One region of the Clavibacter tessellarius genome, then DNA from elsewhere that is predicted to be linked to it. Evidence: predicted binding sites of a transcription regulator. Region 1 holds the regulator's gene; each other region holds the start of a gene.
The links. Region 1 encodes HrcA, which represses chaperone genes, less so after heat shock. Its sites were predicted from a motif close to TTNGCACTCGNNNNNNNCGAGTGCNAA; they were not measured.

Region 1 (9,604 bases):
CGATGGAGACGAGCGGACGGTTCATGAGGGCCTTTCGGACGATGCTGCGGGCAGGGAGACCGCGAGGCGGTCGGACCCGAGCATGACCCGGATCCGACCGCCTCGCTCGATCTGTTCGACTAGCAGCGCGTCGGCGCCGGCTTCCCGGCCGTGACCCACTGCGCGTAGCTCATCTTCAGGCCCTGGGGAGCGGCGTCGCCACGGTAGACGATGTCGGCGGATCCAGCCGCCTGGCAGTAGCGGTCGCCGCGGAAGGACGCGACGACGCGGGGGGTCGGTCGGTCGAGGTAGACCCACTCGTCGTAGTCGACGAAGCCGCGCTCGCCGGTCTGGTAGTCCGGCCCGATGATAGTCGAGAGCCACGAGAGCTTCTCGTAGGAGACGTCGGGCTCGAGGTCGGCCGCGGGGGATCCGAGGCGGCTCCACTCGCCGTAGGTCAGCTTGTGGATCGCAGCGGTGTCCGTCTGCCAGCGGACGGTGGACGCGAACAGCTCGTCCGAGCTGGCGTACTTGAAGATGAAGGTGCCCGACGCGAGCACGTCCGTGCGCGGCGTCGGGAAGCCGGCCGCGCGCCATCCGGCGTAGTCGAGCTCCAGGGTGATGGTCTGACCCGGCAGGTCGACGTCCGCGTAGATCTCCGGCGCCCAGGTGTACTTGAGCGTCGTGAACGTCGCGCGGACGGGCGACGGGAAGCCGTCGGCCTGCCACTCCGCGTAGGAGGCGGTCGTCGGCTCCGCATCGCCAGCGGCCCGGTACAGGTCGCTGGTGAAGGGGAGCGAGTAGTAGGTCGCGCCCGAGGGCGCGGCCGCTGCGGGGGCCGCGAGGGCGGGTGCGGCGGTGAGGGTCGTGCCGAGCGCGAGCGCTCCGGCGACGATGACGGCGAACGATCGGTTCATGGTGCGGGTTCCTTCTTGCCTCTAGGTCGTGCGGTGGTGGGCAGCCGGTCGGCTGCCCACCGGGTGATCAGCAGCGTGCGGGGGCGGGCGAACCCGCCTCGCGCCACTGGCTGAAGCTGAGCTTCGCGCCCTGCGGCGCGGCGATGCCGACGTAGCGGATGTCGGCGGAACCCGCGGCCTTGCAGAACCTGTCGCCGTCGAATGACTTCACGATCTGCGGCGTCGGCTTGCCCCAGTACTCCCAGATGTCGTAGTCGATGGCCTCGATGTCGTAGGAGGGCACGGTGCGACCGACGATTGCCGGGAACCAGCCGAGCTTGCGGAAGCTGTCGGAGCTCACGGTCGGCGTCGGACGACCCAACGCGGAGTACTCGGCGAAGGTCAGCTTGTGATTGACCGGCACGTCATCGGCGAAGCTCAGGACGGAGACGAAGAGCTCGTCCGAGTAGCTGTACTTGTAGAGGCTCGAAGCCGCCGGCAGCACGTTCTTCGTCGGCGCGGGCGAGCCTGCGGAGGCCCACTGCGAGTACGACAGTCCGAGCGTCGACACGGCACCCGGCTCCGTCTGGATGTCGGCGTAGATGTCCGGAGACCAGGTGAAGCCGCGGTAGGCCACGGTCGCCGCGGCGGGCTTCGGGAAGCCGTCCGCCTTCCAGTCGTCGAAGTAGGCCGGCGCCGAGTAGCGACTTCCCTCGTAGGACTCCGTGACGTAGAGGTCGCCGCTGAACGGGACCGAGTAGTAGGCCTGGTGCTTCGGGGCAGCCTGCGCCGGCGTGGCGACGAGGGCGCCGCCGAGCGCGAGGGCTCCGGCGATGGCGAGGGCGGGGATCGAGCGGTTCACGATGGCCTTCCGAGGCGAGGGGGATTCAGGTGGGAGGAGCAGGAGGGAGAGGGGAGAACGGGAGGGCGGGCAGCCGGTCGGCTGCCCGCCCGGGGATCAGCAGCGTCCGGGTGCCGGGAACCCGGCCTCGCGCCACTGGGCGTAGCTGAGCTTCACGCCCTTCGGCGCGGCGATGCCGACGTAGCGGATGTCCGCGGAGCCCGCGGTCTTGCAGAACCGGTCGCCGTCGAAGGACTTCACGATCTGCGGCGTCGGGCGGGCGTAGTAGTCCCACGCGGCGAAGTCGATGACACCGACCTCGCCCGTGAAGTCCTTCGGTCCGACGACGGCGGGGAGCCATGCGAGCTTCCGGAAGGTGGTCGCCTCCACGCGGTCCACGGGCGGCTGCCCGAGGTGCGCGTACTCCCGGAAGGTGAGCTTGTGGAAGCCGGGCTCGTCGGTGAACGAGGCACCCTCGAGGACGAAGAGCTCGTCGGATCCGTCGTATCGGATGATCTCGTGCTGGTGGGCGAGCCGGTCGTCGCGCGCCGCGGGCCGGCCTGCGTGCGTCCATCGGTCGAAGTCGAGCATGGTGGTGGACGAGAAGCGGCCGAAGGTCTGGTCCGCCCAGATCGTCGATTCCCAGGAGTAGCCGATGTAGGTGACCGTCGCGGGCACGGGCGTGGGGAATCCGTCGGTACGCCACTCGTCGAAGGTGGCGCCGGAGGGGTCGAGCGAGGTGTCGCCCGGTCGCACGGCGATGAGCGTGTCGTCGAACGGGTTCGAGTAGTAGACGACGGTCCCTGCGGGTGCTGCGCTCGCCGGCGCAGCGGATGCTGCGGGGAGCGCAGCCCCGAGCAGCAGCGCTGCGGCGAGGGCGAGGGCGGGGATGGAGCGGTTCACGGTGGCCTTCCGAGGCGAGGGGGGAGGAGCAGGAGACGGGATGAGGAGAGGAGGGAGAACGGGAGAACGGGAGGGCGGGCAGCCGGTCGGCTGCCCGCCCGGGGATCAGCAGCGTCCGGGAGCGGGGAATCCGGCCTCGCGCCACTGGGCGTAGCTGAGCTTCACGCCCTTCGGCGCCGCGATGCCGACGTAGCGGATGTCCGCGGAGCCCGCGGCCTTGCAGAACCGGTCGCCGTCGAAGGACTTCACGATCTGCGGCGTCGGCCGGGCGAAGAAGTCCCACGTCCCGAAGTCGACGACGCCGATGCGGCCGGTCTGGTCCACCGGCCCGACGATGTTGGGGTTCCACGAGAGCTTGCGGAAGGCGGGCTCCGACTCGTCGTCGACACTCGGGTAGCCGAGGTGGGCGTACTCGGCGAACGTGAGCTTGTGCACGATGAAGTTGTCGCTCAGGCCGAGGCCCTCCCACACGAAGAGCTCGTCGGAGCCCGTGTACGCGCGGACCGTGGAGTCCGCGGCGAGCTGGTTCGTCCGAGGCGAGGGGAAGCCCAGGGAGCGCCAGGTCGGGTAGTCGACCAGTGTCGAGAACGAGATGTCCTCGACGGTGACGTCCTGGTAGATGGTGTCGCCCCACGTGTACTTCACGTAGTCGACGGCGGCCGGGCGGGGCGCGGGGAATCCGTCCGCCCTCCACTCGTCGTACGTGGCCACGAGCAGGCGCGACTGCCCGTCGGCGACGTCGACCTGGAACAGGTTGGACGACGCGGGGATCGAGTAGTAGGTGCCGTCACCCGGCGCGGCCTGCGCCGGCGTGGCGACGAGGGCGCCTCCGAGCGCGATGGCTCCGGCGAGGACGAGGGCGGGGATGGAGCGGTTCACGGTGGCCTTCCGATGGTCGACGCGGTGGTCGAGGGGTGATGGGAGTGGATGCCGGGCGGCGTCGCATCCGCGCCTCGACCATCTCCGACCCGCGAGCGGACCGGTTCGACGACGCGTGAGCTGACGTTCCCCTGAGCCGGTCGAACCGGCCATGGCTGAAAGCTATCTGCCCGGGAAGACGCGGAAGAGAACCCCGGGTCACGGACGGATAACGCTTCTGACCGGGACTACAGCGCCCGGATGAGGGCACCCGCCCCGGCGTCATCCGCACGGATGACCGGGGCCTCCGGCGGACCCCAGATCGGGGGTGGGCGTCCGTCGAGGGGCGCCGGGCGGGCTCGCACGCGGGACGTCGTCCGGGTCCTCCGCCGGGGTCTCGCAGCCCCACGCCGTAGTCTGATCCGCATGCGCCGCAGCACCTACACCGCGACCGCCGTCACGTACGGCTCCGTCGGCGGCACCCAGGCCGTCGACCTCATGACCTACCCGCCCGAGGGCTACCGCCCCTCCGAGGCGAGCGCCCGTCTGGGCAGCGGCGACGAGCGCTTCGAGCAGGCCGTCGCCCTCCTCATGACATGGGGGGTGCAGCGCGGCAGCGGCATCGACGTCACGCGCATCGAGCAGGAGGTGCCGGACGAGCCCGGCTACCGCGGGCTCGAGTTCGACGAGGACGGCGTGCCGCAGGCGCCCGCCGACCGCCCGCGCGAGGCGCTGTACGGCGACGACGGCACGGCGTGGATCACGTCGGGCACCTCGGCCGTGCTCCGCATGCCGTTCGGCCCGCTCCACCCCGAGGCGCCGGTGCGCGTCGTGTACACCGTCGAGGAGGCCGACCGCGTCGGCTTCGCCTACGGCACGCTGCCCGGCCACCCCTTCAGCGGCGAGGAGGCGTTCCTCGTCTCGCGCGAGCCCGACGGCAGCGTCTGGCTCACCCTCCGCGTCTTCTCCCGGCCGGCCTCGTGGCCGCTGCGGCTCGCGAGCCCCGTGCTGCGCGTCGTCCAGGGCGTCTTCACGCGCCGCTACCTTCGCTCGCTGCACCCGGCCGTCGCCTCCGCCTGATCCCGGGGGACGGCGCGATCCGGACCCTCGGTCGCCCGGCTCAGCGCGCGGCGAGCCCGTCCAGGAACGCGAGGACCTCATCGTGCCCGGCGCGGAGGTCCGGCACGACGAGCGCGGCGTGCGCGTCCGGCGCCCGCAGCGCGTCCACGTCGTAGGCGCCGGTCGCGACGGCCACGTACGGGAAGCCCGCCGCCTCGGCGGCCACGCCGTCCGCGGGGGTGTCGCCGATGATCACGACGGGCGCGCCGACGAGCTCGGCCGCGGCCCGCCGGGTGAGGTCGCTGCGGATCCTGGCCTCGTGCCCGAACGCGGACGCGTCCCAGTCGAAGAGATCCACGTCGAGCCCGGCGCCGTCGAGCTTGTACCGGGCGCGGAGCGGCGAGTTGCCCGTCAGCAGCGCGTTCACCCACCCCCGCGCGGCGACGTCGGTCACCAGCTCGGGGACGCCGACCGGGATGGTGCGCCGACCGGGTCCGTAGTGCTCGACGCGCGACAGCTCCTCGAGGTGCTGCCGCACCGGCGCGTGCAGGGACTCCGGCAGGCCGTAGACGTCGAGGGTCTCCCAGATGATCTGCCCGTCGGTCTTGCCGTGCGCGTGCACCGTGCGGTCCTCGAGCGGCTCGCCGGCCGCCAGCTCGATCGCGCGGTGGTACATGCTGCCGGAGCGCGGGCTGTTGTGGAGGAGCGTGCCGTCGACGTCCCAGAGGACGTGGAGGGGCCGGGGCGAGGGGGCGTCGGTCATGCGCCCATCCTGCCGGAGCCCGCTGCGCGGACCGCCCTCCCCGCCGGGGGATGATGGACGGATGCCGTCCGCCCTGCCCCTCGCCGATCCCGCCCCCGCCGACGGCCTGCTGCCCGCCTCCGCCGCCGAGGGCGCCGACGAGCGCGCGTTCGGCGTCTACCTGCACGTGCCGTTCTGCCGCGTGCGCTGCGGGTACTGCGACTTCAACACCTACACGGCGCCCGAGCTCCGCGGGGTCAAGCAGTCGGACTACGCGTCGCAGGCCGTGCAGGAGCTGCGCTTCGCGGGATCCGCGCTCCGGGCCTCCGGCGTCCCCGCGCGCCCCGCGTCCACCGTGTTCCTCGGCGGCGGCACGCCCACGCTCCTGCCCGTCGAGGACCTGGTGCGGATGCTCGACGCCGTGCGGGCGACGTGGGGCATCGCCGAGGGCGCCGAGGTCACGACCGAGGCGAACCCCGACAGCGTCGACGACGCCTACCTCGCCGCTCTCGCCGCGGGCGGCTTCACGCGCGTCTCGTTCGGCATGCAGTCCGCCGTGCCCCGCGTGCTCGCCACGCTCGAGCGCACGCACGACCCCGCGCGCATCGCGCCTGTCGTCCGCGGCGCCCGCGCCGCCGGCCTCGAGGTGAGCCTCGACCTCATCTACGGGACGCCGGGGGAGACCATCGACGACTGGCGCGCCTCGCTCGAGCAGGCGATCGCCCAGGAGCCCGACCACCTCTCCGCCTACGCGCTCATCGTGGAGCCCGGCACCAAGCTCGCGCGGCAGATCCGACGCGGCGAGGTGCCCGAGCCCGACGAGGACCTCCAGGCGGACATGTACGAGCTCGCCGACCGCATGCTCGGCGAGGCCGGCTACGAGTGGTACGAGGTGAGCAACTGGGCCCGCGGCGGCCGCCGCAGCCGGCACAACCTCGCCTACTGGCAGGGCCACGACTGGTGGGGCGTCGGCCCGGGCGCGCACAGCCACGTCGGCGGCGTCCGCTGGTGGAACGTGAAGCACCCGGCCGCCTACGCCGACCGCGTGCTCGCCGGGGCCTCGCCCGGGGCCGGCCGCGAGACGCTCGACGACGCCACGCGCGAGGTCGAGCGCGTGCTGCTGGGGGCGCGGATCCGCGACGGCCTGGCCATCCCGACCCTCACGGTCGAGGGCCGCCGCCAGGTCGCCGGGCTCATCGCCGACGGCCTCGTGGATCCGCGCGCCGCCCTCGCGGGCACGCTCGTGCTCACCCTGTCGGGGCGGCTCCTCGCCGACGCCGTGGTGCGCCGCCTCCTCGCGGACTGACGCGGCGCGGGACGACCACCGGCTGGCGGACCGCCGCGCGGCCCGGACGGGTCAGAGGACGACCGCGCCCACCTCGTCGCCGGCCTCGCGCTCGGCGTCGCTGCGCTCCACGCAGAACTCGTTGCCCTCGGGGTCGGCGAGCACCACCCAGCCGCTGCCGTCCGCGTTCCGGCGGTCGGCGACGAGCGTCGCGCCGAGCGCGAGCACCCGGTCGACCTCCTCGTCGCGCGTGCGGTCGTCGGGCGCCAGGTCGAGGTGGACGCGGTTCTTCGACGTCTTCGGGGCGTCCGTGCGCTGCAGGATGATCCCGAGGCCGGACACGGGGTCGCCGAGCCACGCGGCGTCCTCGCCGGGCCGGTTGGGCTCGTCGGGGTCCTCGGCGAAGCCCGTGACGCCCGCCCAGAAGATCGCGAGCCCGTGCGGGTCGAGGCAGTCGACGGCGACGTGCCGGATCCGGGCGCTCACCGGGTGACGCCTACTTGATCCACCGGATGTTGAGCGGGTAGCGGTACGGTCGGCCGCCCTGGACGCGGGCGCCGCCGATGATCGCGAACACGATGTTGACCACGACGACCGCGAAGATCACGAGGCCGAGCAGGACGGAGATGAGGATCCCGAGGAACGGGATGACCACGAACACGGCCTGCAGGACGTTGAGGATGACGAGCGCGCCGGCGACGTTGATCGTCCAGTTCGTCGCCTCCTTGCCCTCCTGGTCCGTGAAGCGGCCCCGCTCGCGGAACACGAGCCACACGATGAACGACGGCACGATGAGGATCGCGAGGAAGTGCGTGAGCGACGCCCACAGCCGGTCCTCTGCCGGGGTCAGGGGGGCGGGGGCTCCGTAGGGGTGGGGATCGGGTGCGGACATCGCGGGCCTCTCGGTGCGCGGCACGGCGGGAGGCCGGGGGATCGCGCGGGATCGTGGGTGGTGCCCGGCCTCGCCCGGCGCCTCCACGCTACCTCCGCCGACGCGCGACCGGCAATGCCGGACGGTCGGATCCACGCGGTACGATTGGCAGTCAGAACCGACGAGTGCCAGGAGGGAGCCGCCATGGTCTCGGAACGCGGACTCGACGTCCTCCGGGTGATCGTGCAGGACTACGTGTCCTCCCGTGAGCCCGTGGGCTCCAAGTCCATCGTGGAGCGCCACGCCTTCGGGGTCTCGGCCGCCACCATCCGCAACGACATGGCCCTGCTCGAGGAGGAGGAGCTGATCGCGGCGCCGCACACCTCCTCGGGGCGCGTGCCGACGGACAAGGGCTACCGGCTCTTCGTCGACCAGCTCGCGGACGTGCGTCCGCTCACGCCCGCGCAGCGCCAGGCCATCCACGTGTTCCTCGGGCAGTCCGTCGACCTCGACGACGTCCTCGCGCGCACCGTCCGGCTCCTCGCGCAGCTCACCAACCAGGTCGCGCTCGTGCAGTACCCGTCGCTCGCGACGAGCCACGTGAAGCACGTCGAGCTGGTCGCGCTGTCGGCCACGCGCGTGCTCACCGTGCTCATCACCGACACGGGCCGCGTCGAGCAGCGCGTCGTCGAGCTCCAGGGCGATCCCGACCAGGAGTTCCTCGCGGCCATGCGCACGCGGGTGAACGCGGCCGTCGGCGGCCTCGGCCTCGCCGAGGCGGCCGCGCGCCTCGAGACCCTGGCCGACGAGGTCGAGCCCGCCCAGCGGGCCGCCGCCTCCGCGCTCGCGGGCACGCTCGTGGAGCAGGTGCTCGCGAACCGCCAGGAGCGGCTGCTGCTCGCCGGATCCGCGAACCTCGCCCGCACGGAGCGCGACTTCCCCGGCAGCATCTCGCCCGTCCTCGAGGCCATCGAGGAGCAGGTGGTGCTCCTGCGCCTGCTCGGCGAGATGGAGGCCGACCAGCACGGCGTCTCCGTGAGCATCGGCCGGGAGAACGCCCCGTTCGGGCTCGGCGAGACGAGCGTGCTCACCAGCGGCTACAGCTCGTCGGGAGGCGTGCTCGCGCGCCTGGGCGTGCTCGGCCCGACCCGCATGGACTACTCCACCAACATGGCGTCGGTGCGCGCGGTCGCGCGCTACCTCTCGCGCCTGCTCGAGGAGCGGTGACGCCCGCACGCCGGCGCACCGCCCCTGTTCCCCACGACCATCACCACCGAAGGGCCCGACGTGGCTGACCACTACGAAGTACTGGGCGTGAGCCGCGAGGCGACGCCCGAGGAGATCAAGAAGGCGTACCGCAAGCAGGCGCGCCAGCTGCACCCGGACGTCAACGACGCCCCCGACGCGGCCGAACGGTTCAAGCTCGTGACGCACGCGTACGACGTGCTCTCCGACCCGCAGCAGCGGCAGCAGTACGACCTCGGCCCGCAGGCCGGGTTCGGCGGGGGCGGCGGCCAGGGCTTCGGCGGCTTCGGCGACATCTTCGAGACGTTCTTCGGCGGCCAGCAGGGCGGTGGCGGACGCGGTCCCCGCTCGCGCCAGGAGCGCGGCCAGGACGCGCTGCTCCGCGTGGAGGTCGAGCTCGAGGAGGTCATCTTCGGCGTGCACCGCGACCTCGAGATCGACACGGCCGTCGTGTGCGAGACCTGCCACGGATCCTGCGCGCAGCCCGGCACGAGCGCCGTCACGTGCGACATCTGCCGTGGCTCCGGCAGCATCCAGCGCCAGGTGCGCTCGCTCCTCGGCAACGTCATGACGTCGAGCCCCTGCGGCACCTGCCGCGGCTACGGCACCGTCATCCCGCACCCCTGCCCCACCTGCGCCGGCCAGGGCCGCGTCCGCGCGCGCCGCACGGTGCCGGTCGACATCCCGGCCGGCGTCGACACGGGCCTCCGCCTCCAGATGCCGGGCTCCGGCGAGGTCGGCCCCGCGGGCGGGCCGAACGGCGACCTCTACATGGAGATCAAGGTCGCGCACCACGACGTCTTCAGCCGCAACGGCGACGACCTCCTGGCCACCGTCGAGGTGAGCATGGTCGACGCGATCCTCGGCAGCGACGCGCGCATCGAGGCGCTCGACGGCGACGTCGACCTCGAGCTCCGCCCCGGCA
Region 2 (9,604 bases), 1.0 Mb from region 1:
TCGAGGGTGACGTTCTCGAGCTTGAGGCCGACCTCCTCCGCGATGACCTGGCCGCCGGTGAGGATCGCGATGTCCTGCAGCTGCGCCTTGCGACGGTCGCCGAAGCCGGGGGCCTTGACGGCGACCGACTTGAAGATGCCCCGGATCTTGTTCACGACGAGCGTGGCCAGGGCCTCGCCGTCGACGTCCTCGGCGATGATGAGGAGCTGCTTGCCCGACTGGATGACCTTGTCGACGATCGGCAGCAGGTCCTTGATGTTCGAGATCTTCGAGTTGACGATCAGGATGTACGCGTCCTCGAACACGGCCTCCTGGCGCTCGGGGTCGGTCACGAAGTACTGCGACAGGTAGCCCTTGTCGAAGCGCATGCCCTCGGTGAGCTCGAGCTCGGTGCCGAAGGTGTTCGACTCCTCGACGGTGACGACGCCCTCCTTGCCGACCTTGTCGATCGCCTCGGCGATGATCGCGCCGATGGTGGAGTCGCCGGCGGAGATGGACGCGGTGGCGGCGATCTCCTCCTTGGTCTCGATCTCCTTCGCGGCGGCCTTGAGCTCCTCCGTGACGGCCGCGACGGCCTTCTCGATGCCGCGCTTGAGGCTGATGGGGTCGGCGCCCGCGGCGACGTTGCGGAGGCCCTCGCGGACCAGGGCCTGCGCGAGGACGGTCGCGGTGGTGGTGCCGTCGCCGGCGACGTCGTCGGTCTTCTTGGCGACCTCCTTGACGAGCTCCGCGCCGATCTTCTCGAACGGGTCGTCGAGCTCGATCTCCTTGGCGATGGAGACGCCGTCGTTCGTGATGGTGGGGGCGCCCCACTTCTTCTCGAGGACGACGTTGCGGCCGCGCGGGCCGAGGGTCACGCGGACCGCGTCGGCCAGGATGTTCAGGCCGCGCTCGAGGCCGCGGCGGGCTTCTTCGTCAAAAGCGATGATCTTAGCCATGTGTATCTCTCGTCCCTCCCGGACGTCAGGAAAAAGGCAGTCGTCTAGCACTCCCCGTGAGGGAGTGCCAGAGACGATTCTGGCACTCGCCCTACGGGAGTGCAAGCGAGCCGCTCACAGGCGCGGGCGCGGGGAAGGGGACGCGGGAGGCATGCGCGACGCCGCCGTCCGGGGACGGCGGCGGCGCGGGAGAGCGGAGTCAGCCCAGGGTGACCTTCTCGGCCTGCAGGCCCTTGGACCCCTGGCCGATCTCGAAGACGACCCGCTGCCCCTCCTCGAGGACCTTGTAGCCCGCCATCTCTATCGCCGAGTAGTGGACGAACACGTCCTGCTGGGCGGCGCCGCCCTCGACCGGGTCCACGGTGATGAATCCGAACCCCTTCTCCCCGTTGAACCACTTCACGGTTCCGTTGGCCATGTGCTTCTCCCAGTGCGACTGCGCGATGACGGGGGCGCGGTGCCGCCACCCCCGGGTCGACCGCGGAGCCCGGCATCGGCCCCGCGACACGCCCTCGGACGGCGGCGTGCGGAGCCGGGCGCGAGGGGCATGCGACCAGGCAGCACGATAGCCAGGCCGGCGGATCCGGGGCCCGGTTTCCCCACGGGTGCCCGACCCGGACGACGCCTAGCCGCGGGCCGCGTAGTCCGCGCCGAGGACCGCGGTGAGGCGCGCCGCCTGCGCGGCCGGCGTGCCCTGCGCCGGGCGGAACTGCTCCGACTGCTGCACGTCGCCGACGCCGAGCTGCGCCACGAGCCCCCGCGCCGCGCCCTCGTCCGCGGCGTCGTAGTAGTAGACGGTCGTCGTGGCGATGTCGTTCGTGCTCGCGTTGAGGCGGGATCCGATCTTCCAGCCGCTGGCCTGGATCGACGTGGCCGCCTTCGCCGAGAGGCCCGAGGTCCGGGTGCCGTTGAGCACGGTCACGACCATGCCGGGGACGGTGGTGGGCGCGACGGTCGGCGCCTCCGTCGGAGCCGCGGCCTCCTCGGAGGCGCTGTCGTTCGGGATGATGTCGGTGAAGGACACGCGGTCGTCGATGACGAACAGGCCGACGACCCCGAGACCCACGAGGAGCCCCGTGGCGAGCGCCGCCCAGGCGAAGGCCCGGAAGCGGTGGTGGCGAGGACGCGGGGCGCGGTGCGCGCCGACGCGGCTGAGGTCGCCGGGGACGTCGTCGAACCGGTCGGGAGCGTGGGAGGGCATGGCGGTCTCGAGTCTCCTCGGTAGGGCGCGGGTCAGCGCGCGGTCGGGCGGTTCGGGAGACCGGCGGGGAGGGCGCGCGCGGCGCGGGCCGCAGCACGCGTCTCGCGCAGTCGGAGCAGCCGGCCGACGAGGAGCGGGTCGTAGGCGAGCGCCGGACGCGTCTCGATGAGGGCGCCCAGCAGCTGGTAGTAGCGGGTGGCCGAGAGGCCGAAGGCCTGGCGGATGGCCTCCTCCTTCGCCCCCGCGTGCCGCGTCCAGTCGCGCTCGAAGTCGAGGACCGCGCGGGCCCGGTCGTCGAGCTCGGCGGCGGCCGACTGCTCGGGCGCGGGAGCGGTGGCGGAGCGGGCTTCGCGGTGGTCCACGGCATGCTCCTTCCCCGACATCCCCCACATACTAGGTGCGGGATCCTGGGCGCCTCGCGAACGCGCACGGGGTGTCCCGCCGGGTGGCCGACGTCGCGATCCATTCGCGCTGCGCGGGGGACGCATCCCCCCGCCCGAGGAATCCTCCGGACGTCGCGACGGTTGACCAGGGAGGCGCGCTGGGACGCCGCCCCTAGGATCGACCAGCGAGAAAGGACCCGCACCATGGCCTACGAGATCGAGAAGACCGACGACCAGTGGCGTCAGGAGCTCTCCCCCGAGGAGTACGCGGTGCTGCGCCAGCAGGCCACCGAGCGTCCCTGGACGGGCGAGCTGCTGGATGAGGACCGCACGGGCGTCTACGGCTGCAAGGCCTGCGGCGCCGAGCTCTTCACGAGCGACACGAAGTTCGACTCCCACTGCGGGTGGCCGAGCTTCTACGCGCCCAAGGAGAGCGACGCGGTCAAGCTCTACACCGACACCAGCCTCGGCATGAAGCGCGTCGAGGTCGTCTGCGCACGGTGCGGATCGCACCTCGGGCACGTCTTCGACGACGCGCCGCAGACCCCCACCGGCGACCGGTTCTGCATGAACTCGGTCTCCATGTCGTTCCGCACCGCGGAGTGACCGCCATGCCGCGGCACCGGGCGGGCGGCGACGCCGACCCGACCGGGCCCGGCACCCCCGTCCTCGACGCGCTGCGCGGGCGACGCTCCCGCTCCTCCCTGGGCGGGGCATCGCCGTCGCACGAGGACCTCGTCCCGCTCGTCGAGGCCGCGTCCCGGCTGGCCGACCACGGGGGCCTGCGGCCGTGGCGGGTCATCGAGATCCGCGGGGCCGCACGCGATCGCCTCGGTGCCGCGATGGACGACGCCGCGGGAGACCCCGGATCCGGCAAGCACGGCAAGAAGGTCCACCGCGCGAGCCTGCTCGTCGCCGTGGTCGTCCGCCGCACGCCCAGCCGGAAGGTCCCGGACTGGGAGCAGGAGGCCGTCGCCGCCGGCGTGGCCCACGCGCTCACGCTGCTGCTCGAGGAGCAGGGCTGGGGCGTCTTCTGGCGCACCGGGGGCCTGACGCGCAGCGACGCGCTCCGGCACGTGCACGGGCTCGTCGACGGGGAGGACCTGCTCGGCTGGCTCTACGTCGGCGACGTGGAGCCGGAGGGCAAGGGGCCGCGCTCCGTCGTCGACGGCGATCGGATGATCACCGTCCTCGACTGAGGGGCCGCCTCGAGCCGGCCACGGGACTCGAACCCGTAACCGCCGCATTACAAGTGCGGTGCGCTACCAATTGCGCCAGGCCGGCCGACCGCCCTCGCGGGCCGTCGATCCATCATAGGAGCCGGTCGGGGCCTAGGGCGCGGTGGTGGGGGTGGCCTCGGGTGCGGGCGTCGGCGTGGACGTGGCGTCCTGACCCGCGGCCTGCAGCACGAAGGCCGCGAACGCCTTGGCGTCGTCCGGCTGTCCCGTGTACTGGCGCTCGCCGACGACGATGACCGGGGCGCCGACGACCTTCTCGACGTTGGAGTCGGGGATGTCGCCGTCGAGGACGCGGTCGGTGGCCGCGTTGACCCACGACTGGAAGCGCTGCTCCGAGATGCACTTCGCCACGTCGTCCGACGAGGCGCCGGCCTGACCCGCGAGCTCCGTGATCCGCTCGTCGCTGAGGCCGGTGCTCTGCTCCGCCGGCTGCTCCGCGAACAGGGACCGGTTGAACGCCCAGAAGTCGTCGGGCGAGGTGTCCGCGACGCAGGCGGCCGCGTTGGCGGCGCGCTGCGAGTAGCCCTGCGACTTGCTCGTGAGGATGGCGACGGGGTGGACCTCGACGGTGGCGGCGCCGGACTGCAGCCAGCCCTCCATCTGCGCGCCGTTGGTGTCCTGGAACTCCTTGCACGCGGTGCAGAGGTAGTCGACGTAGACGCGGATGTGGGCGACGCCGGCGGCCTCGGACTCGGTGGGGACCGGATCCTGCTGCGGGTCGAGCGCCTGGGTCGGGACGGCCGCGAGGTCCTTGCCGATGAGGATGCCGTCGCTCGCCATGTTCTGGGGACCGGGGCCCGCCGGACGCGCGCCCTGCACGACGATGAGGCCGACCACGACCACGACGGCCACGAGCGCCACCGCGATGCCGCCGCGGACGAGGCCGCGCGTCGCGACGTCGCGACGGCGCTGCTTCCTGCGGTTGAGCCGGGCCTTCTCGCGCGCCGCCTCCCGGCGTCGACGATGACCGCCGTGCGGTTCGTGCGCGGGCGGCGTGCTGCTCATGGATCCTCGCTCAGGGGAATGGGGACGTCGGGCGCGGGCGGGCTCCCGCACGACCTCAGGACTCTAGGCGGACAGCCTGGGAAAGCGATGACGTGGCAGCGCGAGGAGGTCGTCCGTCCGACGATACAGGCTCGGCGGCGGCGGTCCCCAGGTGGGGAATAGCCGCCGATCCGCACCATGGCGCGCTTCCCGGTCCCCTGGCCTCGTGCAATACTCATCGGGTGGTCGTCGTCGCCCACAGCGATGAGCCATGAGCATCACATCCATCACCACGGATCGTCGGGCACGTACCTGCCCGTGAAGGAGAACACCGAAATGGCATCTGTAACTTTCGACAAGGCCACGCGCCTGTACCCGGGCTCCACGCGCCCCGCGGTCGACCAGATCGACCTGGAGGTCGCCGACGGCGAGTTCCTCGTCCTCGTCGGGCCCTCCGGCTGCGGCAAGTCGACCACCCTCCGCATGCTCGCGGGCCTCGAGGAGGTCAACGACGGCAACATCTTCATCGGCGACCGCAACGTCACGGACGTCCCGCCGAAGGACCGCGACATCGCGATGGTGTTCCAGAACTACGCGCTGTACCCCCACATGACCGTCGCCGAGAACATGGGCTTCGCGCTCAAGATCGCGGGCGTCGGCAAGGACGAGCGGGCCACCCGCGTCCTCGAGGCCGCCAAGCTCCTCGACCTCGAGCCCTACCTCAGCCGCAAGCCCAAGGCGCTCTCCGGCGGCCAGCGCCAGCGCGTCGCCATGGGCCGGGCCATCGTGCGCCAGCCGCAGGTGTTCCTCATGGACGAGCCGCTGTCGAACCTCGACGCCAAGCTCCGCGTCCAGACCCGCACGCAGATCGCGTCGCTCCAGCGCCGCCTCGGCGTCACCACGGTCTACGTCACCCACGACCAGACCGAGGCGCTCACCATGGGCGACCGCATCGCGGTCCTCAAGGACGGCGTCCTGCAGCAGGTCGGCACCCCGCGCGACCTCTACGAGAAGCCCCAGAACGTCTTCGTGGCCGGCTTCATCGGCTCGCCCGCGATGAACCTCTTCACCGCGAACGTCGTCGACGGCGGCGTGCAGTTCGGCTCGGCCGTGGTGCCCGTCGAGCGCGACGTGCTCACGAACGCGACCGGCAACGCCGTCACCATCGGCGTGCGCCCCGAGGACGTCGTCGTCTCCACGACGCAGGGCCAGGGCCTCTCGGTCACGGTCGACCTCGTCGAGGAGCTCGGCGCGGACGGCTACCTCTACGGCCACACCGACATCGAGGGCAAGCGCACCGACCTCGTCGCGCGCGTCGACGGCCGCCTGCACCCGAACGCCGGCGACACCGTGTTCATCACGCCGCAGCCGGGCCACCTGCACGCCTTCGACGCCGAGAGCGGCCTCCGCCTCAACGCGCCGGTCGCCGCGAGCTGACCCCGCCCCACCGCACATCCGCTGCCGCGGTCCCCTCGCTCCCCCGGGAGCGCCGGGGCCGCGGCAGCGGCGTTTCCGCGGTCGGGTAGGGTCGCACCATGGCCGGATCCCTCAACATCACCGCGGCGACGGTCGACCCCGCGCTCCTCGACCTGCCGTGGCAGCTGCCGCTCGACGAGTGGCCGTCCTCGGCCATCGCGACCCTGCCGAAGGGCATCTCGCGGCACCTCGTGCGGTTCGCCAACCTGTCCGGCTACGTCATCGCCATCAAGGAGACGACGGACGAGATGGCGCGCGGCGAGTACGACATGCTGCGCACGCTGCAGCGCCTCGAGATCCCGTGCGTGGAGCCGGTCGCGGTCATCACCAACCGCACGGACGAGGACGGCGACCCGCTGAAGTCGGTGCTCGTCACCCGCCACCTCAAGTTCTCGCTGCCGTACCGGGCCCTCTTCTCCCAGCAGCTCCGGCCCGACACCGCGACGCGCCTCGTCGACGCCCTCGCCGTGCTCCTGGTGCGGCTGCACATGATCGGCTTCTTCTGGGGCGACGTGTCGCTCTCGAACACCCTCTTCCGCCGGGACGCCGGCGCCTTCGCGGCCTACCTGGTGGACGCCGAGACGGGCAAGCTCTTCAACGGCGGCCTGTCCAACGGGCAGCGCGAGAACGACCTCGAGATCGCGCGGGTCAACATCGCGGGCGAGCTCATGGACCTCGAGGCCGGCGGCCGCATCGAGGAGGGGCTCGACCCGCTCGAGACCAGCACGCGCATCGTGGCGCAGTACCGCATGCTCTGGAAGGAGCTCACGGGACGCGAGGAGTTCCCCACGTCGGAGCGGTGGCGCATCAACGAGCGCGTCGACCGGCTCAACGACCTGGGCTTCGACATCGAGGAGCTCGCGATCCGCACGACCGCGGAGGGCTCGCAGGTGCGGATCCAGCCCAAGGTCGTCGACGCCGGGCACCACCAGCGGCGCCTGTTGCGCCTCACCGGCGTGGACGCGCAGGAGAACCAGGCCAGGCGCCTCCTCAACGACCTCGACTCGTACACCGCGGCGTCCGACAAGCAGGACCTCGACGAGGAGATGGTGGCCCACGAGTGGCTCGCCCGCGTCTTCGAACCCGTCGTGCGCGCCATCCCCCGCGACCTCCGCGGCAAGCTGGAGCCCGCCGAGGTGTTCCACCAGCTGCTGGAGCACCGCTGGTACATGTCGCAGAAGATGAACCGGGACATCCCGCTCGCGGAGGCCGTGACCGCGTACGTGCAGGACATCCTCCGCCACCGCCGCGACGAGGCGACGGTCATCGACCCGCCCACGGAGTCGATCGGCGTGATCGAGGACGAGTCCGAGGTGCCCATCACCGAGGCCGAGGCCGCCGAGGACTGGCGCGCGAAGGTGTGACGCCCCGCGGCGCAGGCCGCGGGACGACGACGAGCCGGGACCCCAGGGTCCCGGCTCGTCGTCGCGGTGGGGCTACTTCCGGCCGGCCGCCGCGCGCAGCTTGCCGATCTCGTAGAGCGTGACGCTCGCCGCGATGCCCGCGTTGAGCGACTCCGTGGAGGCGCCGATGGGGATGGAGACGACGGTGTCGCAGGTCTCGGTGACGAGGCGCGACAGGCCCTTGCCCTCGGATCCGACGACGACCACGATCGGCCGGTCAGCGAGCGTGAACTCGTGCAGCGACATGTCGCCGCCGCCGTCGAGGCCGACCACGAAGACGCCGCGCTGCTTGAGCGCCTTCAGCGTCTGCGTGAGGTTCGACGCCATGGCGACGGGCGTGCGCGCCGCAGCTCCGGCCGAGGTCTTCCAGGCGCTGGCGGTGAGGCCGACCGAGCGGCGCTGCGGCACGATCACGCCGTGGCCGCCGAACGCGGCGACCGAGCGGATGATGGCGCCGAGGTTCCGCGGGTCGGTGATGCCGTCGAGCGCGACCATGAGCGGCAGCTGGCCGCGCGAGATCGTCTTGTCGAGCAGCTCGATCGCGTCCGCGTACTCGTACGGCGGCACCTTGAGCGCGAGGCCCTGGTGCACGGCGTCGTGGCCGGCGATGCGGTCGAGCTCGGGGCGCATGACCTCGAGCACGGGGATCCCGCGCCCGGTGGCGAGCGACAGCACCTCCTTGACCCGGTCGTCGTACTCGATGCGCGAGGCGATGTAGAGCGCGGTCGCCGGGATCTTGGCGCGGAGCGCCTCGACGACCGAGTTGCGGCCGGTGACGACCTCGGACTCGTCCTGCTGCTTCGCGCGGCGGGCGCGCGGGGCGTCCGCGCCGGCGGGCCGGTCCGTCGCGCGGGCGCGCGGCGGGGCCTGGCGCTCGGAGCGCTCGTCGCGGCCGCGGTTGGCGCCCGCGGACGCCGCCTCGTAGCGGTCCTTCGCGAGCTTCCGCTTGCCGGCGGGGTGGTAAGGCCGGTCCTCGGCCTTGGGCGTGGGCTTCTTGCCCTCGAGGGCCTGCCTGCCCTGTCCCCCCGACCCCTTGAGCGGGCCCTTCTTGGTCTTGCGTACCGCGCCTGATCGGCTGGGCTTATTCGCCATCGATGCTCCAATGCGACCCGCCGGGCGAGTCCTCTATCGTGATGCCGGCCTCGGCCAGCTCCTGTCTGATGCGGTCGGCGAGGGCGAAGTCCCTGGCCTCCCGCGCGGTCTGTCGCTCGGCGATCCGGTGCTCGACCAGCGCCTGAAGCGCACGGCGCGCGGGCTGGTCGGACGCGGTGCGCCACTCGTCGGCGAGGGGGTCGATGCCGAGCACCGCCACCATCGCGGAGACGTCGGCGCGCTGGGAGGCGGCCTCCTGGAGGTCGCCGGCGTCGAGGGCGGCGTTGCCCGCGCGGACGGCGTCGTGCAGCACGGCGAGCGCCTGCGGGACGCTGAGGTCGTCGTCCATCGCCTCGGCGAAGGCGGCGGGCACGACGGCGGACGCGCCATCCTCCGCGGCGGCGGCCTGGAAGCGCGTGCCCGCGAGGCGGCGGGCGCTGCGATCGAGGAAGGTCTCGATGCGGTCGAGGGCGGCCTCGGCCTCGGCGAGCGCCCCGTCGTGGAACTCGAGGGTCGACCGGTAGTGCGCGGATCCGAGGAAGTAGCGCACGACGACCGGACGGGCCGCGGCCAGCAGGTCGGCCGCGAACAGCGAGTTGCCGAGCGACTTGCTCATCTTCTGGCCGGCGACGGCGACGAGCCCGTTGTGCAGCCAGTACCGGGCGAACGGGTCCCCCGCGGCGCGCGACTGCGCCAGCTCGTTCTCGTGGTGCGGGAAGCGGAGGTCGAGGCCGCCGCCGTGGATGTCGAACTCGGCGCCGAGGTAGCGCGTGGACATGGCGGAGCACTCGATGTGCCAGCCGGGCCGGCCGGCGCCCCACGGGGAGGGCCACGACGCGCTCGCCGGCTCGCCCTGCTTGGCGCCCTTCCAGAGCGCGAAGTCGCGGAC
Region 3 (9,604 bases), 1.1 Mb from region 1:
CGACGCTCGACGACCTCGGGGCGCTCATGCACCTGGAGACGACCACGTTCGTCACCGACGCGTGGTCGTCCGACGCGATGCGCGGCGAGCTCGCGTCCCGTCACGGCTGGTACGCGGTCGCCGTCGACGAGGGGACCGACGCGATCCTCGGCTACGCCGGCCTCTCCTGCCCGCGCGGGGCGCAGGCCGCCGACGTGCAGACCATCGCCGTCGCCGAGCCCGCCCGCGGTCGCGGCATCGGACGCGCGCTGCTCACCCGCCTCGTCGCCGAGGCGCACGCCCGGGGCGCGCGCGAGGTGCTGCTGGAGGTGCGCGCCGACAACCCCGTCGCCCAGGCGCTGTACTCCTCGCTCGGCTTCGAGGCGATCGCCGTCCGCCCGCACTACTACCAGCCGGACGACGTCGACGCGGTCGTGATGCGCGTCGCCCTCGGCGCGACCCCGCCGTCCGTGGCCGACCCGCGCGACGCCGCCGCGCCGGTCGCCGAGGCCGCCGATGCCGCCGAGGCCGGCGACGCCGCCTGCGCCGACGAGGACGAGTGCGACGCGACCGCGGGCCCCCTGGTGCTCGGCATCGAGACCTCCTGCGACGAGACCGGCATCGGGATCGTCCGCGGCCAGACCCTCCTCGCCAACGTCATCTCCAGCTCCATGGACGAGCACGCGCGCTACGGCGGCGTGGTGCCCGAGGTCGCCGCCCGCGCGCACCTCGAGGCGCTGACCCCGGCCATCGACGCGGCCCTCGAGGAGGCGGGCGTCACGCTCGCCGAGCTCGACGCGATCGCCGTCACCGCGGGCCCCGGCCTCTCCGGCGCGCTCATGGTGGGCGTCGGCGCGGCGAAGGCGCTCGCCGTGGCCCTCGACATCCCGCTGCACGGCGTCAACCACCTCGTCGGCCACGTCGGCGCCGACCTGCTCAGCGTCGACGGCGGATCCGGCCGCCCGCTCGAGACGCCCTCCATCGCGCTGCTCGTCTCCGGCGGCCACACCTCGCTGCTGCTCGTGCGCGACCTGGTCGACGACGTCGAGCTCCTCGGCGAGACCATCGACGACGCCGCGGGCGAGGCCTTCGACAAGGTCGCCCGCGTGCTCGGCCTGCCGTACCCGGGCGGCCCGCACATCGACCGGGTCGCGGCCGACGGCGACCCGAAGGCGATCCGCTTCCCCCGCGGGCTCTCCCTCCCGAAGGACATGGAGCGCCACCGCTACGACTTCTCCTTCTCCGGCCTCAAGACCGCGGTCGCCCGCTGGGTCGAGAAGCGCCAGGACGCGGGCGAGCCCGTGCCGGTCGCCGACGTCGCCGCGAGCTTCCGCGAGGCCGTCGTCGACGTGCTGCTCACGAAGGCCGTCGCCGCGTGCGTCGACCACGGGATCCCGCGCCTCCTCCTCGGCGGCGGCGTGGTCGCCAACGCGCGCGTGCGGGAGCTGGCGGCCGAGCGCTGCGCGGCCGCGGGCATCGAGCTGCGGATCCCGCCCCTGTCGCTCTGCACCGACAACGGCGCCATGATCGCGGCGCTCGGCGCGCGCCTGATCGAGTCGGGCCGGGCCCCGTCCGGGCTCGCGTTCGGCGCCGACTCCACGCTGCCGGTCACGGTCGTCCAGGTCGGCTGATCCGCCCGTGCCCCCATTACGGGGACCTTTCGCGGCTATTTCCCGAACAGGAGAATCCCGGGGCACGCATCACGGTATGTTCCCAGGGACGAAAGGAACGACAATGACCGATCCGCAGAACCCGGACCGCTCCAACGACGGCTTCCCGCCCGCGCCGAGCCAGCCCGCCTACCCGGCCGCTCCCGCCGCCGGCTCCGACTCGCCCTACGCGGCGCCCTACCAGCCCGGCCAGGGCGGTGCGCCGAAGAAGGGCCTCGCCATCACGTCGATGGTGCTCGGCATCGTCTCGGTCGTGCTCTGCCTGCCGCTGTGGTTCCTGACGTTCTTCGTCGGACTCGCGGGCCTCATCACCGGCATCCTCGCGCGCAAGCGCAACCCGGAGTCGAAGGGCTTCTGGATCACCGGCATCATCACCTCCATCGTCGGCATCATCCTGAGCGCGATCATCGCGATCGGCGTCATCGCGGTCATCACGTCGGCCGTGAACACGGGCGAGATCAACGGCACCCCGATCCCCGTCGCGCCGTAGCACGCACCACCCGCACCACCACGACGCGGCCGTCCCCTCGGGGGCGGCCGCGTCGTCGCGTCCGGGCATGGGCCCGGCCGTCGGACGTCAGCCCGCGTCGACCCCGTGCCGGTCCGCGAGGATGGCGACCCGCCGGCCGCCCACCCGCGTCGCGATGAGCGTCGCCGACGCGTCGCCCTTCAGCTGCAACCGCGTGCGCAGCCGCGCCGGATCCACGTCCACGCCGCGCTTCTTGATCTCGAGCGTGCCGATCCCGCGGGCCCGCAGCTCGCGCTTCAGCCGCTGCTCGTCGAGCGGCAGCACCTCGCGCACGCGGAAGCCGCGCGCGAACGGCGTCGCCCGCTCCCGGTCGGCGGTGATCCAGGCGATGCCCTCGCCGACCATCCGCCCGTCGAGCGAGCGCGCCAGGTCGCCGATGAGGCGCGCGCGGATCACGGCGCCGTCCGGCTCGTAGACGTGCGCGCCCAGCTCGCCGAGCTCGGCGTCCGCGCTGTCGGCCGCCGAGGTGAGCTCCGCGGAGGATCCGCCGCCGATCACGAGCGCCGCCCGCCGCACGCCCTCGCGCCGCGTCGGCCCGAACCACAGGCCCATCTCCACGGCCTGCCCGTCGACGGACACCCACTGCGCCTCCGCCTCGGCGGGGATGAGGTCCCGGTCGAGGCCCGGCCCGAGCTTGATGCCGGCCGCGCGCCCCGCCGCGAGCTCGAACGCCGCGGTGAGGGTGGGGGAGTAGGCGTCCGGGTCCGAGATCCGCCGCGTCGACGAGTGCCCCTCGGTGCGCCGGGCGGGATCGAGGTAGACGCCGTCGACGCGGCCCGCGTCGAACGCCTCGGCCGTGCCCTGCTCGACGACCGCCTCGGGGAACGGCGCCAGGTTCCAGCCGGCGACCGCGGCGGTCACCTCGTCGCGCTCCACGGCCGTGACGCGGATCCCGATGGCCGCCATCGCCATGGCGTCGCCGCCGATCCCGCAGCCCAGGTCCGCGACGTGCGCGACGCCCGCCTGCTGGAAGCGGCCGGCGTGCTGGGCCGCGACCGGCAGGCGCGTCGCCTGCTCGAGGCCGGCCTCGGTGAAGAGCATGCGCTCGGCGAAGTCGCCGAACTTGACCCGCGCGCGGGCGCGCAGCCGCGACTGCGTGAGCACGGCGCTGACGAGCGCGGGGGAGTGGCCCTCGGCGCGGAGCGCGCTCACGATCCGCACCATGTCGTCGCCCGGCGCGGGCTCGGGCAGGGAGTCGAGCAGCCGGAGCCCCTCGAGGGAGAGGACCTCGCGGAGGTCGGACTGATCCATCCGCCCACCGTACCGGGGCGGCTCCCCACGGATTGGCACTCGCGTTGCACGAGTGCAAGCCCAGCCCGTAGAATCGCACCTGGCACTCTCCCCCGGGGATTGCCAATGAAGTCTTGTCCCTTAGTCACGAAGGAAGAGGTCAACCGTGTCGGTCTCCATCAAGCCGCTCGAGGATCGCATCGTCATCCAGCAGGTCGAAGCCGAGCAGACCACCGCGTCTGGTCTGGTCATCCCCGACACCGCCAAGGAGAAGCCCCAGGAGGGCGAGGTCGTGGCCGTGGGCCCCGGCCGCATTGACGACAACGGCAACCGCGTCCCCCTCGACGTCGCCGTCGGCGACAAGGTCATCTACTCCAAGTACGGCGGAACCGAGGTCAAGTACGACGGCCAGGACCTCCTCGTCCTCTCCGCGCGCGACGTGCTCGCCGTCATCGAGCGCTGACGCTCCGCACCAGCGACACCGCACCACCCGAGAGCCCGGCCGACGCGTTCGGCCGGGCTCCCGTGCGTCCGGGCGGGGCTAGCCTCATGAGGTGACGCGCACCGCCTCGGAGTCCTCGACCCGCACCGGACTCCTCGCCGCCGTCGGCGCCTACGGGCTCTGGGGCGTCCTCCCCGTCTTCTTCCTGCTGCTCGTGCCCGCCGGGGCCTTCGAGATCGTCGGCTGGCGGATCCTCTTCTCGCTCGTCGTCTGCGCCCTCGTCATCACGGGCGCCCGGCGCTGGCCGCAGCTGGTCGCCATCGCCCGGCAGCCCCGGCTCCTGTTCGGCCTGGCGCTCGCGGGGCACCTGATCCTCGTCAACTGGACCGTCTACGTCTACGGCACGCTGTCCGGCCACGTCGTCGAGACCGCCCTCGGCTACTTCATCAACCCGATCGTCACCGTGCTGCTCGGCGTGCTCCTGCTCCGCGAGCGGCTCCGCCCCCTGCAGTGGACGGCCGTCGGCCTGTCCGCGCTCGCCGTGGCCGTCATCGCGATCGGCTACGGCCAGCTGCCGTGGGTGTCGCTCGCGCTCGCCGGGTCCTTCGGCCTCTACGGCCTCGTGAAGAAGCGCGTGAGCGGGGGAGCGGACGCGCTCTCCGGGCTGGCGCTCGAGACCGCCTGGCTCGTCCCCGCCGCCACGACCATGCTCGTGATCACGGGTGCCGGCGCGGGCCTCACCATCGGCACGGTGTCGCTCGGGCACACGCTGCTGCTCGTCAGCACGGGCGTGGTCACCGCCGGGCCGCTCCTCCTGTTCGGCTTCGCCGCCGGGCGCCTCCCGCTCTCCGTCATCGGCCTCACGCAGTACCTCGCGCCGCTGCTGCAGTTCGCGTTCGGCGTGTTCGTGATGCACGAGGCGATGCCGCCGGAGCGCTGGGCCGGGTTCGCGATCGTGTGGGCGGCGCTCGTCCTGCTCACCGTCGACATGCTCCGCGCGTCCCGACGGCCGGGAATGCCGACGACCCGCGCACCGCGGGAACCGGCTGTCGCCGACGGCATCTGACACGGATCCCGTCGCGCTTTCCGCGAAAGGTAACGATCCGGTCGCGTTACACGACGGAAATGCCGATGCATTGTGCCCGTCTCATCCGCGCCATAGGGTCGCACCAGGCGGGGCGCGCATTCGCGTGCCTCATGCACCACATTCCCGAGCATCACCACACACATCAATAAGGAGCACCATGAGCGCATTCGGCAGGGTCACGTCCTCCCGCTCACGATCTGCCCGCACAGCCCTCAGCGCGGTGACCATCGCGGTCGCCGGCGCCCTCGTCCTCGCCGGCTGCTCCGGCGGCAGCGGCGGCAGCGGCGGCACCACCGCCGACGGCGGCCTCGACCTCAAGATCGGCACGATCCTGCCGCAGACGGGCACCCTGGCCGTCCTCGGCCCGCCCGAGTTCGCGGGCGTCCACCTCGCCGAGCAGGACATCAACGACGCCAAGGCCGGCATCACGGTGACCGCGACGGACAAGGACTCGGGCGACACCACGACCGACATCGCCAGCCAGTCGGCCACGTCGCTCATCGCGGACGGCAACAGCGCCATCATCGGCGCCGCGTCCTCCGGCGTCTCGAAGACGTTCATCGACCAGGTCACCCAGGCCGGCGTCATCCAGCTCTCGCCGGCGAACACCTCGCCCGACTTCTCGACCTACAAGGACGACGGCTACTACTGGCGCACCGCCCCGTCGGACGTGCTGCAGGGCCGGATCCTCGGGAACAAGATCCTGAAGGACGGCAAGACCAACGTCTCGATCCTCTACATGAACGACGCCTACGGCACCGGGCTCGAGGAGAACATCAAGAAGACGCTCGAGGACAACGGCGCCACCATCGCGGCCGAGCAGGTCTTCGAGCCGTCCGCGACGGACTTCAACAGCGCCATCACCTCGGTGCTCGCGCCGAACCCCGACGCGCTCGTCGTCATCTCGTTCGACGAGATCAAGACCATCGCCGACCAGCTCGCGTCGAAGGGCTTCGACTTCAACAACCTCTACGGCACGGACGGCAACTACGGCGTCATCACCGAGGCCGACACCAACGTCGACATCGCGGGCGCGCAGTTCACGAACCCCGGCGTCGAGGCGAAGTCGGACTTCCAGGACCGCCTCCAGGCGATGGTGAAGGCCGACGGCGACCCCGCCCTCACGGTCTTCAGCTACTCGGCCGAGTCGTACGACGGCACCGTGCTCCTCGCGCTCGCCGCGCTCCAGGGCAAGGCCACCGACGGCGCGACGCTGAAGGCCAACCTCAAGTCGGTCTCCGAGGGGGGCACCAAGTGCGAGACCTTTGCCGACTGCGCGAAGCTGATCGCGGACGGCACCGACATCGACTACGACGGCCTCTCCGGCCCGATCAGCTTCGATGACAACGGCGACCCGACCGAGGCGTACGTCTCCGTCTACAAGTACGGCGAGGGCAACACGCGCACCTTCTCCGAGCAGGTCTACGGGAAGCTCGACTAGCACCCGCACCACGCACGGCTGAGGGCCCGGTCCGCATGGACCGGGCCCTTCGCCGTACCCGGGGAGAGGGGGCGGGCGTCCGTCGTCGCGACGGCCGGGCCGGCGGAGGCGCGTGCGTGGACGGACGGGAGGATCGGCTCGCGGCTCGCGGCTCGCGGCTCCCCGCTCGCGGCTCCCCGCTCGCCGCTCGCGTCTCCTCGCATCGTCGCCGCCCGCCGCCCGCCGCCCGCGGCCCTGCCGGTCCTCACGCGGGACGCCGGCTCGACGGCGGCCCCCTCGTCGTGCCGGACACGACGACGCGGCCCACCCCCCCTCGCGCCCCGCACACGACGACGCGGCACCCCCGGAGGGATGCCGCGTCGTGTCGTACGGGAGGGCGGATCAGGGCTGGGGCGCCGCCTTGGCCTTCTCCTGGTCGGCCGCGAGCGTGCCGAGGTACAGCTCGATGACCTTCGGGTCGTTCATGAGCTCGCGCCCGCGGCCCTCGTACGCGTCCTTGCCCTGGTCGAGCACGTAGCCGCGGTCGCAGATCTGCAGCGCGCGTCGGGCGTTCTGCTCGACGATCATCACGGAGACGCCCGCGCGGTTGATCTGCGCCACGTTGATGAACGTCTCGTCCTGGCGCACGGGGGACAGGCCCGCCGACGGCTCGTCGAGCAGCAGGACGGTGGGGTCCATCATCAGCGCGCGCGACATGGCGACCATCTGGCGCTCGCCGCCCGACAGGGATCCGGCGCGCTGCTTCAGCCGCTTGCCGAGCTCCGGGAACAGGTCGGTGACGAACGCCAGCCGCTCCTTGTACATCCTCGGCTTCTGGTAGACGCCCATCTGCAGGTTCTCGTCGATGGTGAGCGTGGGGAACACGTTGTTGTTCTGCGGCACCATGCCGACGCCGCGCGACACGAGCTTGTCGGCCTTGAGGCCGGTGATGTCCTGGCCGTTCAGCTCGATGCTGCCGCCGCGCACCTGCACCTGCCCGAAGATCGCCTTCAGGAGCGTGGACTTGCCCGCGCCGTTCGGGCCGATGATGCCGACGAGCTCGCCCTTGTCGACGTGCACGTTGCACCCGTTGAGGATGTTGACCCCGGGCAGGTAGCCCGCGTGGAGGTCGGTGGTCTGGAGGACCCGCTCTGTCGTCACTTGTCTGCCGCTTCCTTCTCGATCTCGTCCTTGACGAGGTCGGAGTCCATGTCCTTCGCCACCTCGCGCTGGCCCGTGAGGGTGCCGAGGTCGGTGTCGTGGTGGGCGCCGAGGTAGGCGTCGATGACGGCCGGGTCGCTCATCACCGTCGAGGGCGGGCCCTCGGCGACGATGCGGCCCTCGGCCATGACGACCACCCAGTCGGCGATCTCGTTGACCATGTGCATGTCGTGCTCCACGAACAGCACGGTCATGCCCTCGGTCTTGAGGTCGAGGATGTGGTGGAGCAGCGACTGCGTGAGCGCGGGGTTCACGCCGGCCATGGGCTCGTCGAGCATGACGAGCTCGGGCTCGGTCATGAGGGCGCGGGCCATCTCGAGGAGCTTCCGCTGGCCGCCGGAGAGGCTGGCCGCGTAGTCCTCCTCCTTGGCGTCGAGCTTGAACTTCCTCAGGAGCCCGCGGGCGCGCTCCGTGATGGCGTCCTCCTTCTTGCGCCACACCGGACGGATCAGCGCGGAGAAGAAGTTCTCGCCGCCCTGGCCGGTGGCGCCGAGGCGCATGTTCTCCAGCACCGTCATGCCGCCGAGCGCCTTGGTGAGCTGGAAGGTGCGCACCATGCCGAGGCGGGCGACGCGGAACGCGCTCATCCCGGCGAGGTCGCGCCCGGAGAACTCCCACCGGCCGGTGTTCGGCTTGTCGAAGCCGGTCAGCAGGTTGAAGAACGTGGTCTTGCCGGCGCCGTTCGGGCCGATGAGCGCGGTGATGGATCCGCGCGGGATCTCGAGGTGCTCCACGTCGACCGCCGTGAGGCCGCCGAACTGGCGGCTGACGCCGTGCGCGACGATGATCGGGTCCTTCTTGGCGCAGCCGGGCCCGGCGTCGCCGTCGAGGATGGCCGAGACCGGGGTCTTGTCAGGCAAAGTGCGTCTCCTTCTTCTTCCCGAAGATGCCCTGTGGTCGGAAGATCACGAGCAGCATGAGCGCGACGCCCACGATGATGAAGCGGATCGGGCCCTGCTGGGTGCTCGAGATGGGCAGCCAGTCGTTCGAGACCGCGAGGCTGAGCAGGCCGTCGGAGAGCGACAGCGTGACCCAGAAGATGATCGAGCCGGCGACCGGGCCGAAGATCGTCGCGGCACCGCCCAGCAGCATGATCGTGTAGAGGAAGAACGTGAGCTGCGTGCCGTAGTTGTCGGGCTGCAGCGACCTCGGGAGAATGAAGACCACGCCCGCGAGCCCGCCGAACACGCCGCCGAGCACGAGCGCCTGCATCTTGTAGGAGTAGACGTTCTTGCCGAGCGCGCGGACCGCGTCCTCGTCCTCGCGCACGCCCTTCAGCACGCGGCCCCAGGGGCTGCGCATGAGGAGGTACACGAGGAGGCAGGCGATGCCGACGAGGCCCCAGCCGACGATGCGGATCCACCACTGGTCGGAGGAGTAGGTGAGGACGCCGGCGCCGAAGCGGCCCTCGGGCAGCGGGTTCAGCTCGTTGAAGCCGACAGCCGCGCCGTTGATGCCCTCGGAGCCGCCCGTGACGTCCGAGAACTCGGGTGTCTTGACGCTCAGCCGGATGATCTCCGCGGCCGCGATGGTCACGATGCTCAGGTAGTCCGCCCGCAGCCGGAGCGTGGGGATGCCGAGGATGAGCGCGAAGACCGTCGAGGCGACGATGGCCGCGAGCAGGGACGCCCACACGGGCCAGTCGTACATGACCGCCGTGACGGCGAACGCGTATCCGCCGATGGCCATGAATCCGGCCTGGCCGAAGTTGAGCAGGCCCGTGAAGCCGAAGTGCACCACGAGGCCGACCGTCGCGAGCGCGTACGCCGCGGTGGTGGGCGAGAAGATCTCGCCGATCGCCAGGAAGATGAAGTTGGTGTTCATGCGCGGCTAACCGATCCGATCTTTCCGGCCCAGGATGCCCTGGGGCCTGATGAGCAGGATGACGATCATGACCACGAGCGCGGCCACGTACTTCATGTTCTCGGGCAGGACCATGGTGCTGACGTTGATGAAGACGCCGATCACGATCGAGCCGATGAGGGCGCCGAACGCCGTGCCGAGGCCGCCGAGGACGACGGCCGAG

Region 2: groL (chaperonin GroEL) is a predicted target of HrcA. The motif match lies at 983-1,009, and genes of this name have one in related genera.
Region 3: groES (co-chaperone GroES) is a predicted target of HrcA. The motif match lies at 3,462-3,488, and genes of this name have one in related genera.

Annotation. Positions count from the first base shown of each region.
Region 1 covers NZ_CP040788.1:835,782-845,385, forward strand. Annotated here, with positions in the region: gene FGG90_RS03810 (hypothetical protein) at 1-25, opposite strand, end outside; gene FGG90_RS03815 (hypothetical protein) at 120-896, opposite strand; gene FGG90_RS03820 (hypothetical protein) at 964-1,737, opposite strand; gene FGG90_RS03825 (hypothetical protein) at 1,834-2,619, opposite strand; gene FGG90_RS03830 (hypothetical protein) at 2,725-3,498, opposite strand; gene FGG90_RS03835 (DUF1990 family protein) at 3,904-4,557, shown strand; gene FGG90_RS03840 (HAD family hydrolase) at 4,598-5,299, opposite strand; gene hemW (radical SAM family heme chaperone HemW) at 5,361-6,584, shown strand; gene FGG90_RS03850 (VOC family protein) at 6,636-7,049, opposite strand; gene FGG90_RS03855 (DUF4870 domain-containing protein) at 7,060-7,455, opposite strand; gene hrcA (heat-inducible transcriptional repressor HrcA) at 7,639-8,661, shown strand; gene dnaJ (molecular chaperone DnaJ) at 8,722-9,604, shown strand, end outside.
Region 2 covers NZ_CP040788.1:1,874,925-1,884,528, forward strand. Annotated here, with positions in the region: gene groL (chaperonin GroEL) at 1-938, opposite strand, end outside; gene FGG90_RS08630 (cold-shock protein) at 1,138-1,356, opposite strand; gene FGG90_RS08635 (LytR C-terminal domain-containing protein) at 1,564-2,139, opposite strand; gene FGG90_RS08640 (DUF3263 domain-containing protein) at 2,172-2,501, opposite strand; gene msrB (peptide-methionine (R)-S-oxide reductase MsrB) at 2,727-3,128, shown strand; gene FGG90_RS08650 (nitroreductase family protein) at 3,134-3,721, shown strand; tRNA gene FGG90_RS08655 (tRNA-Thr) at 3,734-3,806, opposite strand; gene FGG90_RS08660 (DsbA family protein) at 3,854-4,765, opposite strand; gene FGG90_RS08665 (ABC transporter ATP-binding protein) at 5,081-6,181, shown strand; gene FGG90_RS08670 (DUF4032 domain-containing protein) at 6,280-7,584, shown strand; gene rlmB (23S rRNA (guanosine(2251)-2'-O)-methyltransferase RlmB) at 7,657-8,715, opposite strand; gene cysS (cysteine--tRNA ligase) at 8,705-9,604, opposite strand, start outside.
Region 3 covers NZ_CP040788.1:1,981,086-1,990,689, reverse strand. Annotated here, with positions in the region: gene tsaD (tRNA (adenosine(37)-N6)-threonylcarbamoyltransferase complex transferase subunit TsaD) at 1-1,610, shown strand, start outside; gene FGG90_RS09125 (DUF4190 domain-containing protein) at 1,714-2,139, shown strand; gene FGG90_RS09120 (class I SAM-dependent methyltransferase) at 2,227-3,429, opposite strand; gene groES (co-chaperone GroES) at 3,575-3,871, shown strand; gene rarD (EamA family transporter RarD) at 3,963-4,916, shown strand; gene FGG90_RS09105 (ABC transporter substrate-binding protein) at 5,158-6,378, shown strand; gene FGG90_RS09100 (ABC transporter ATP-binding protein) at 6,760-7,518, opposite strand; gene FGG90_RS09095 (ABC transporter ATP-binding protein) at 7,515-8,438, opposite strand; gene FGG90_RS09090 (branched-chain amino acid ABC transporter permease) at 8,431-9,402, opposite strand; gene FGG90_RS09085 (branched-chain amino acid ABC transporter permease) at 9,409-9,604, opposite strand, start outside.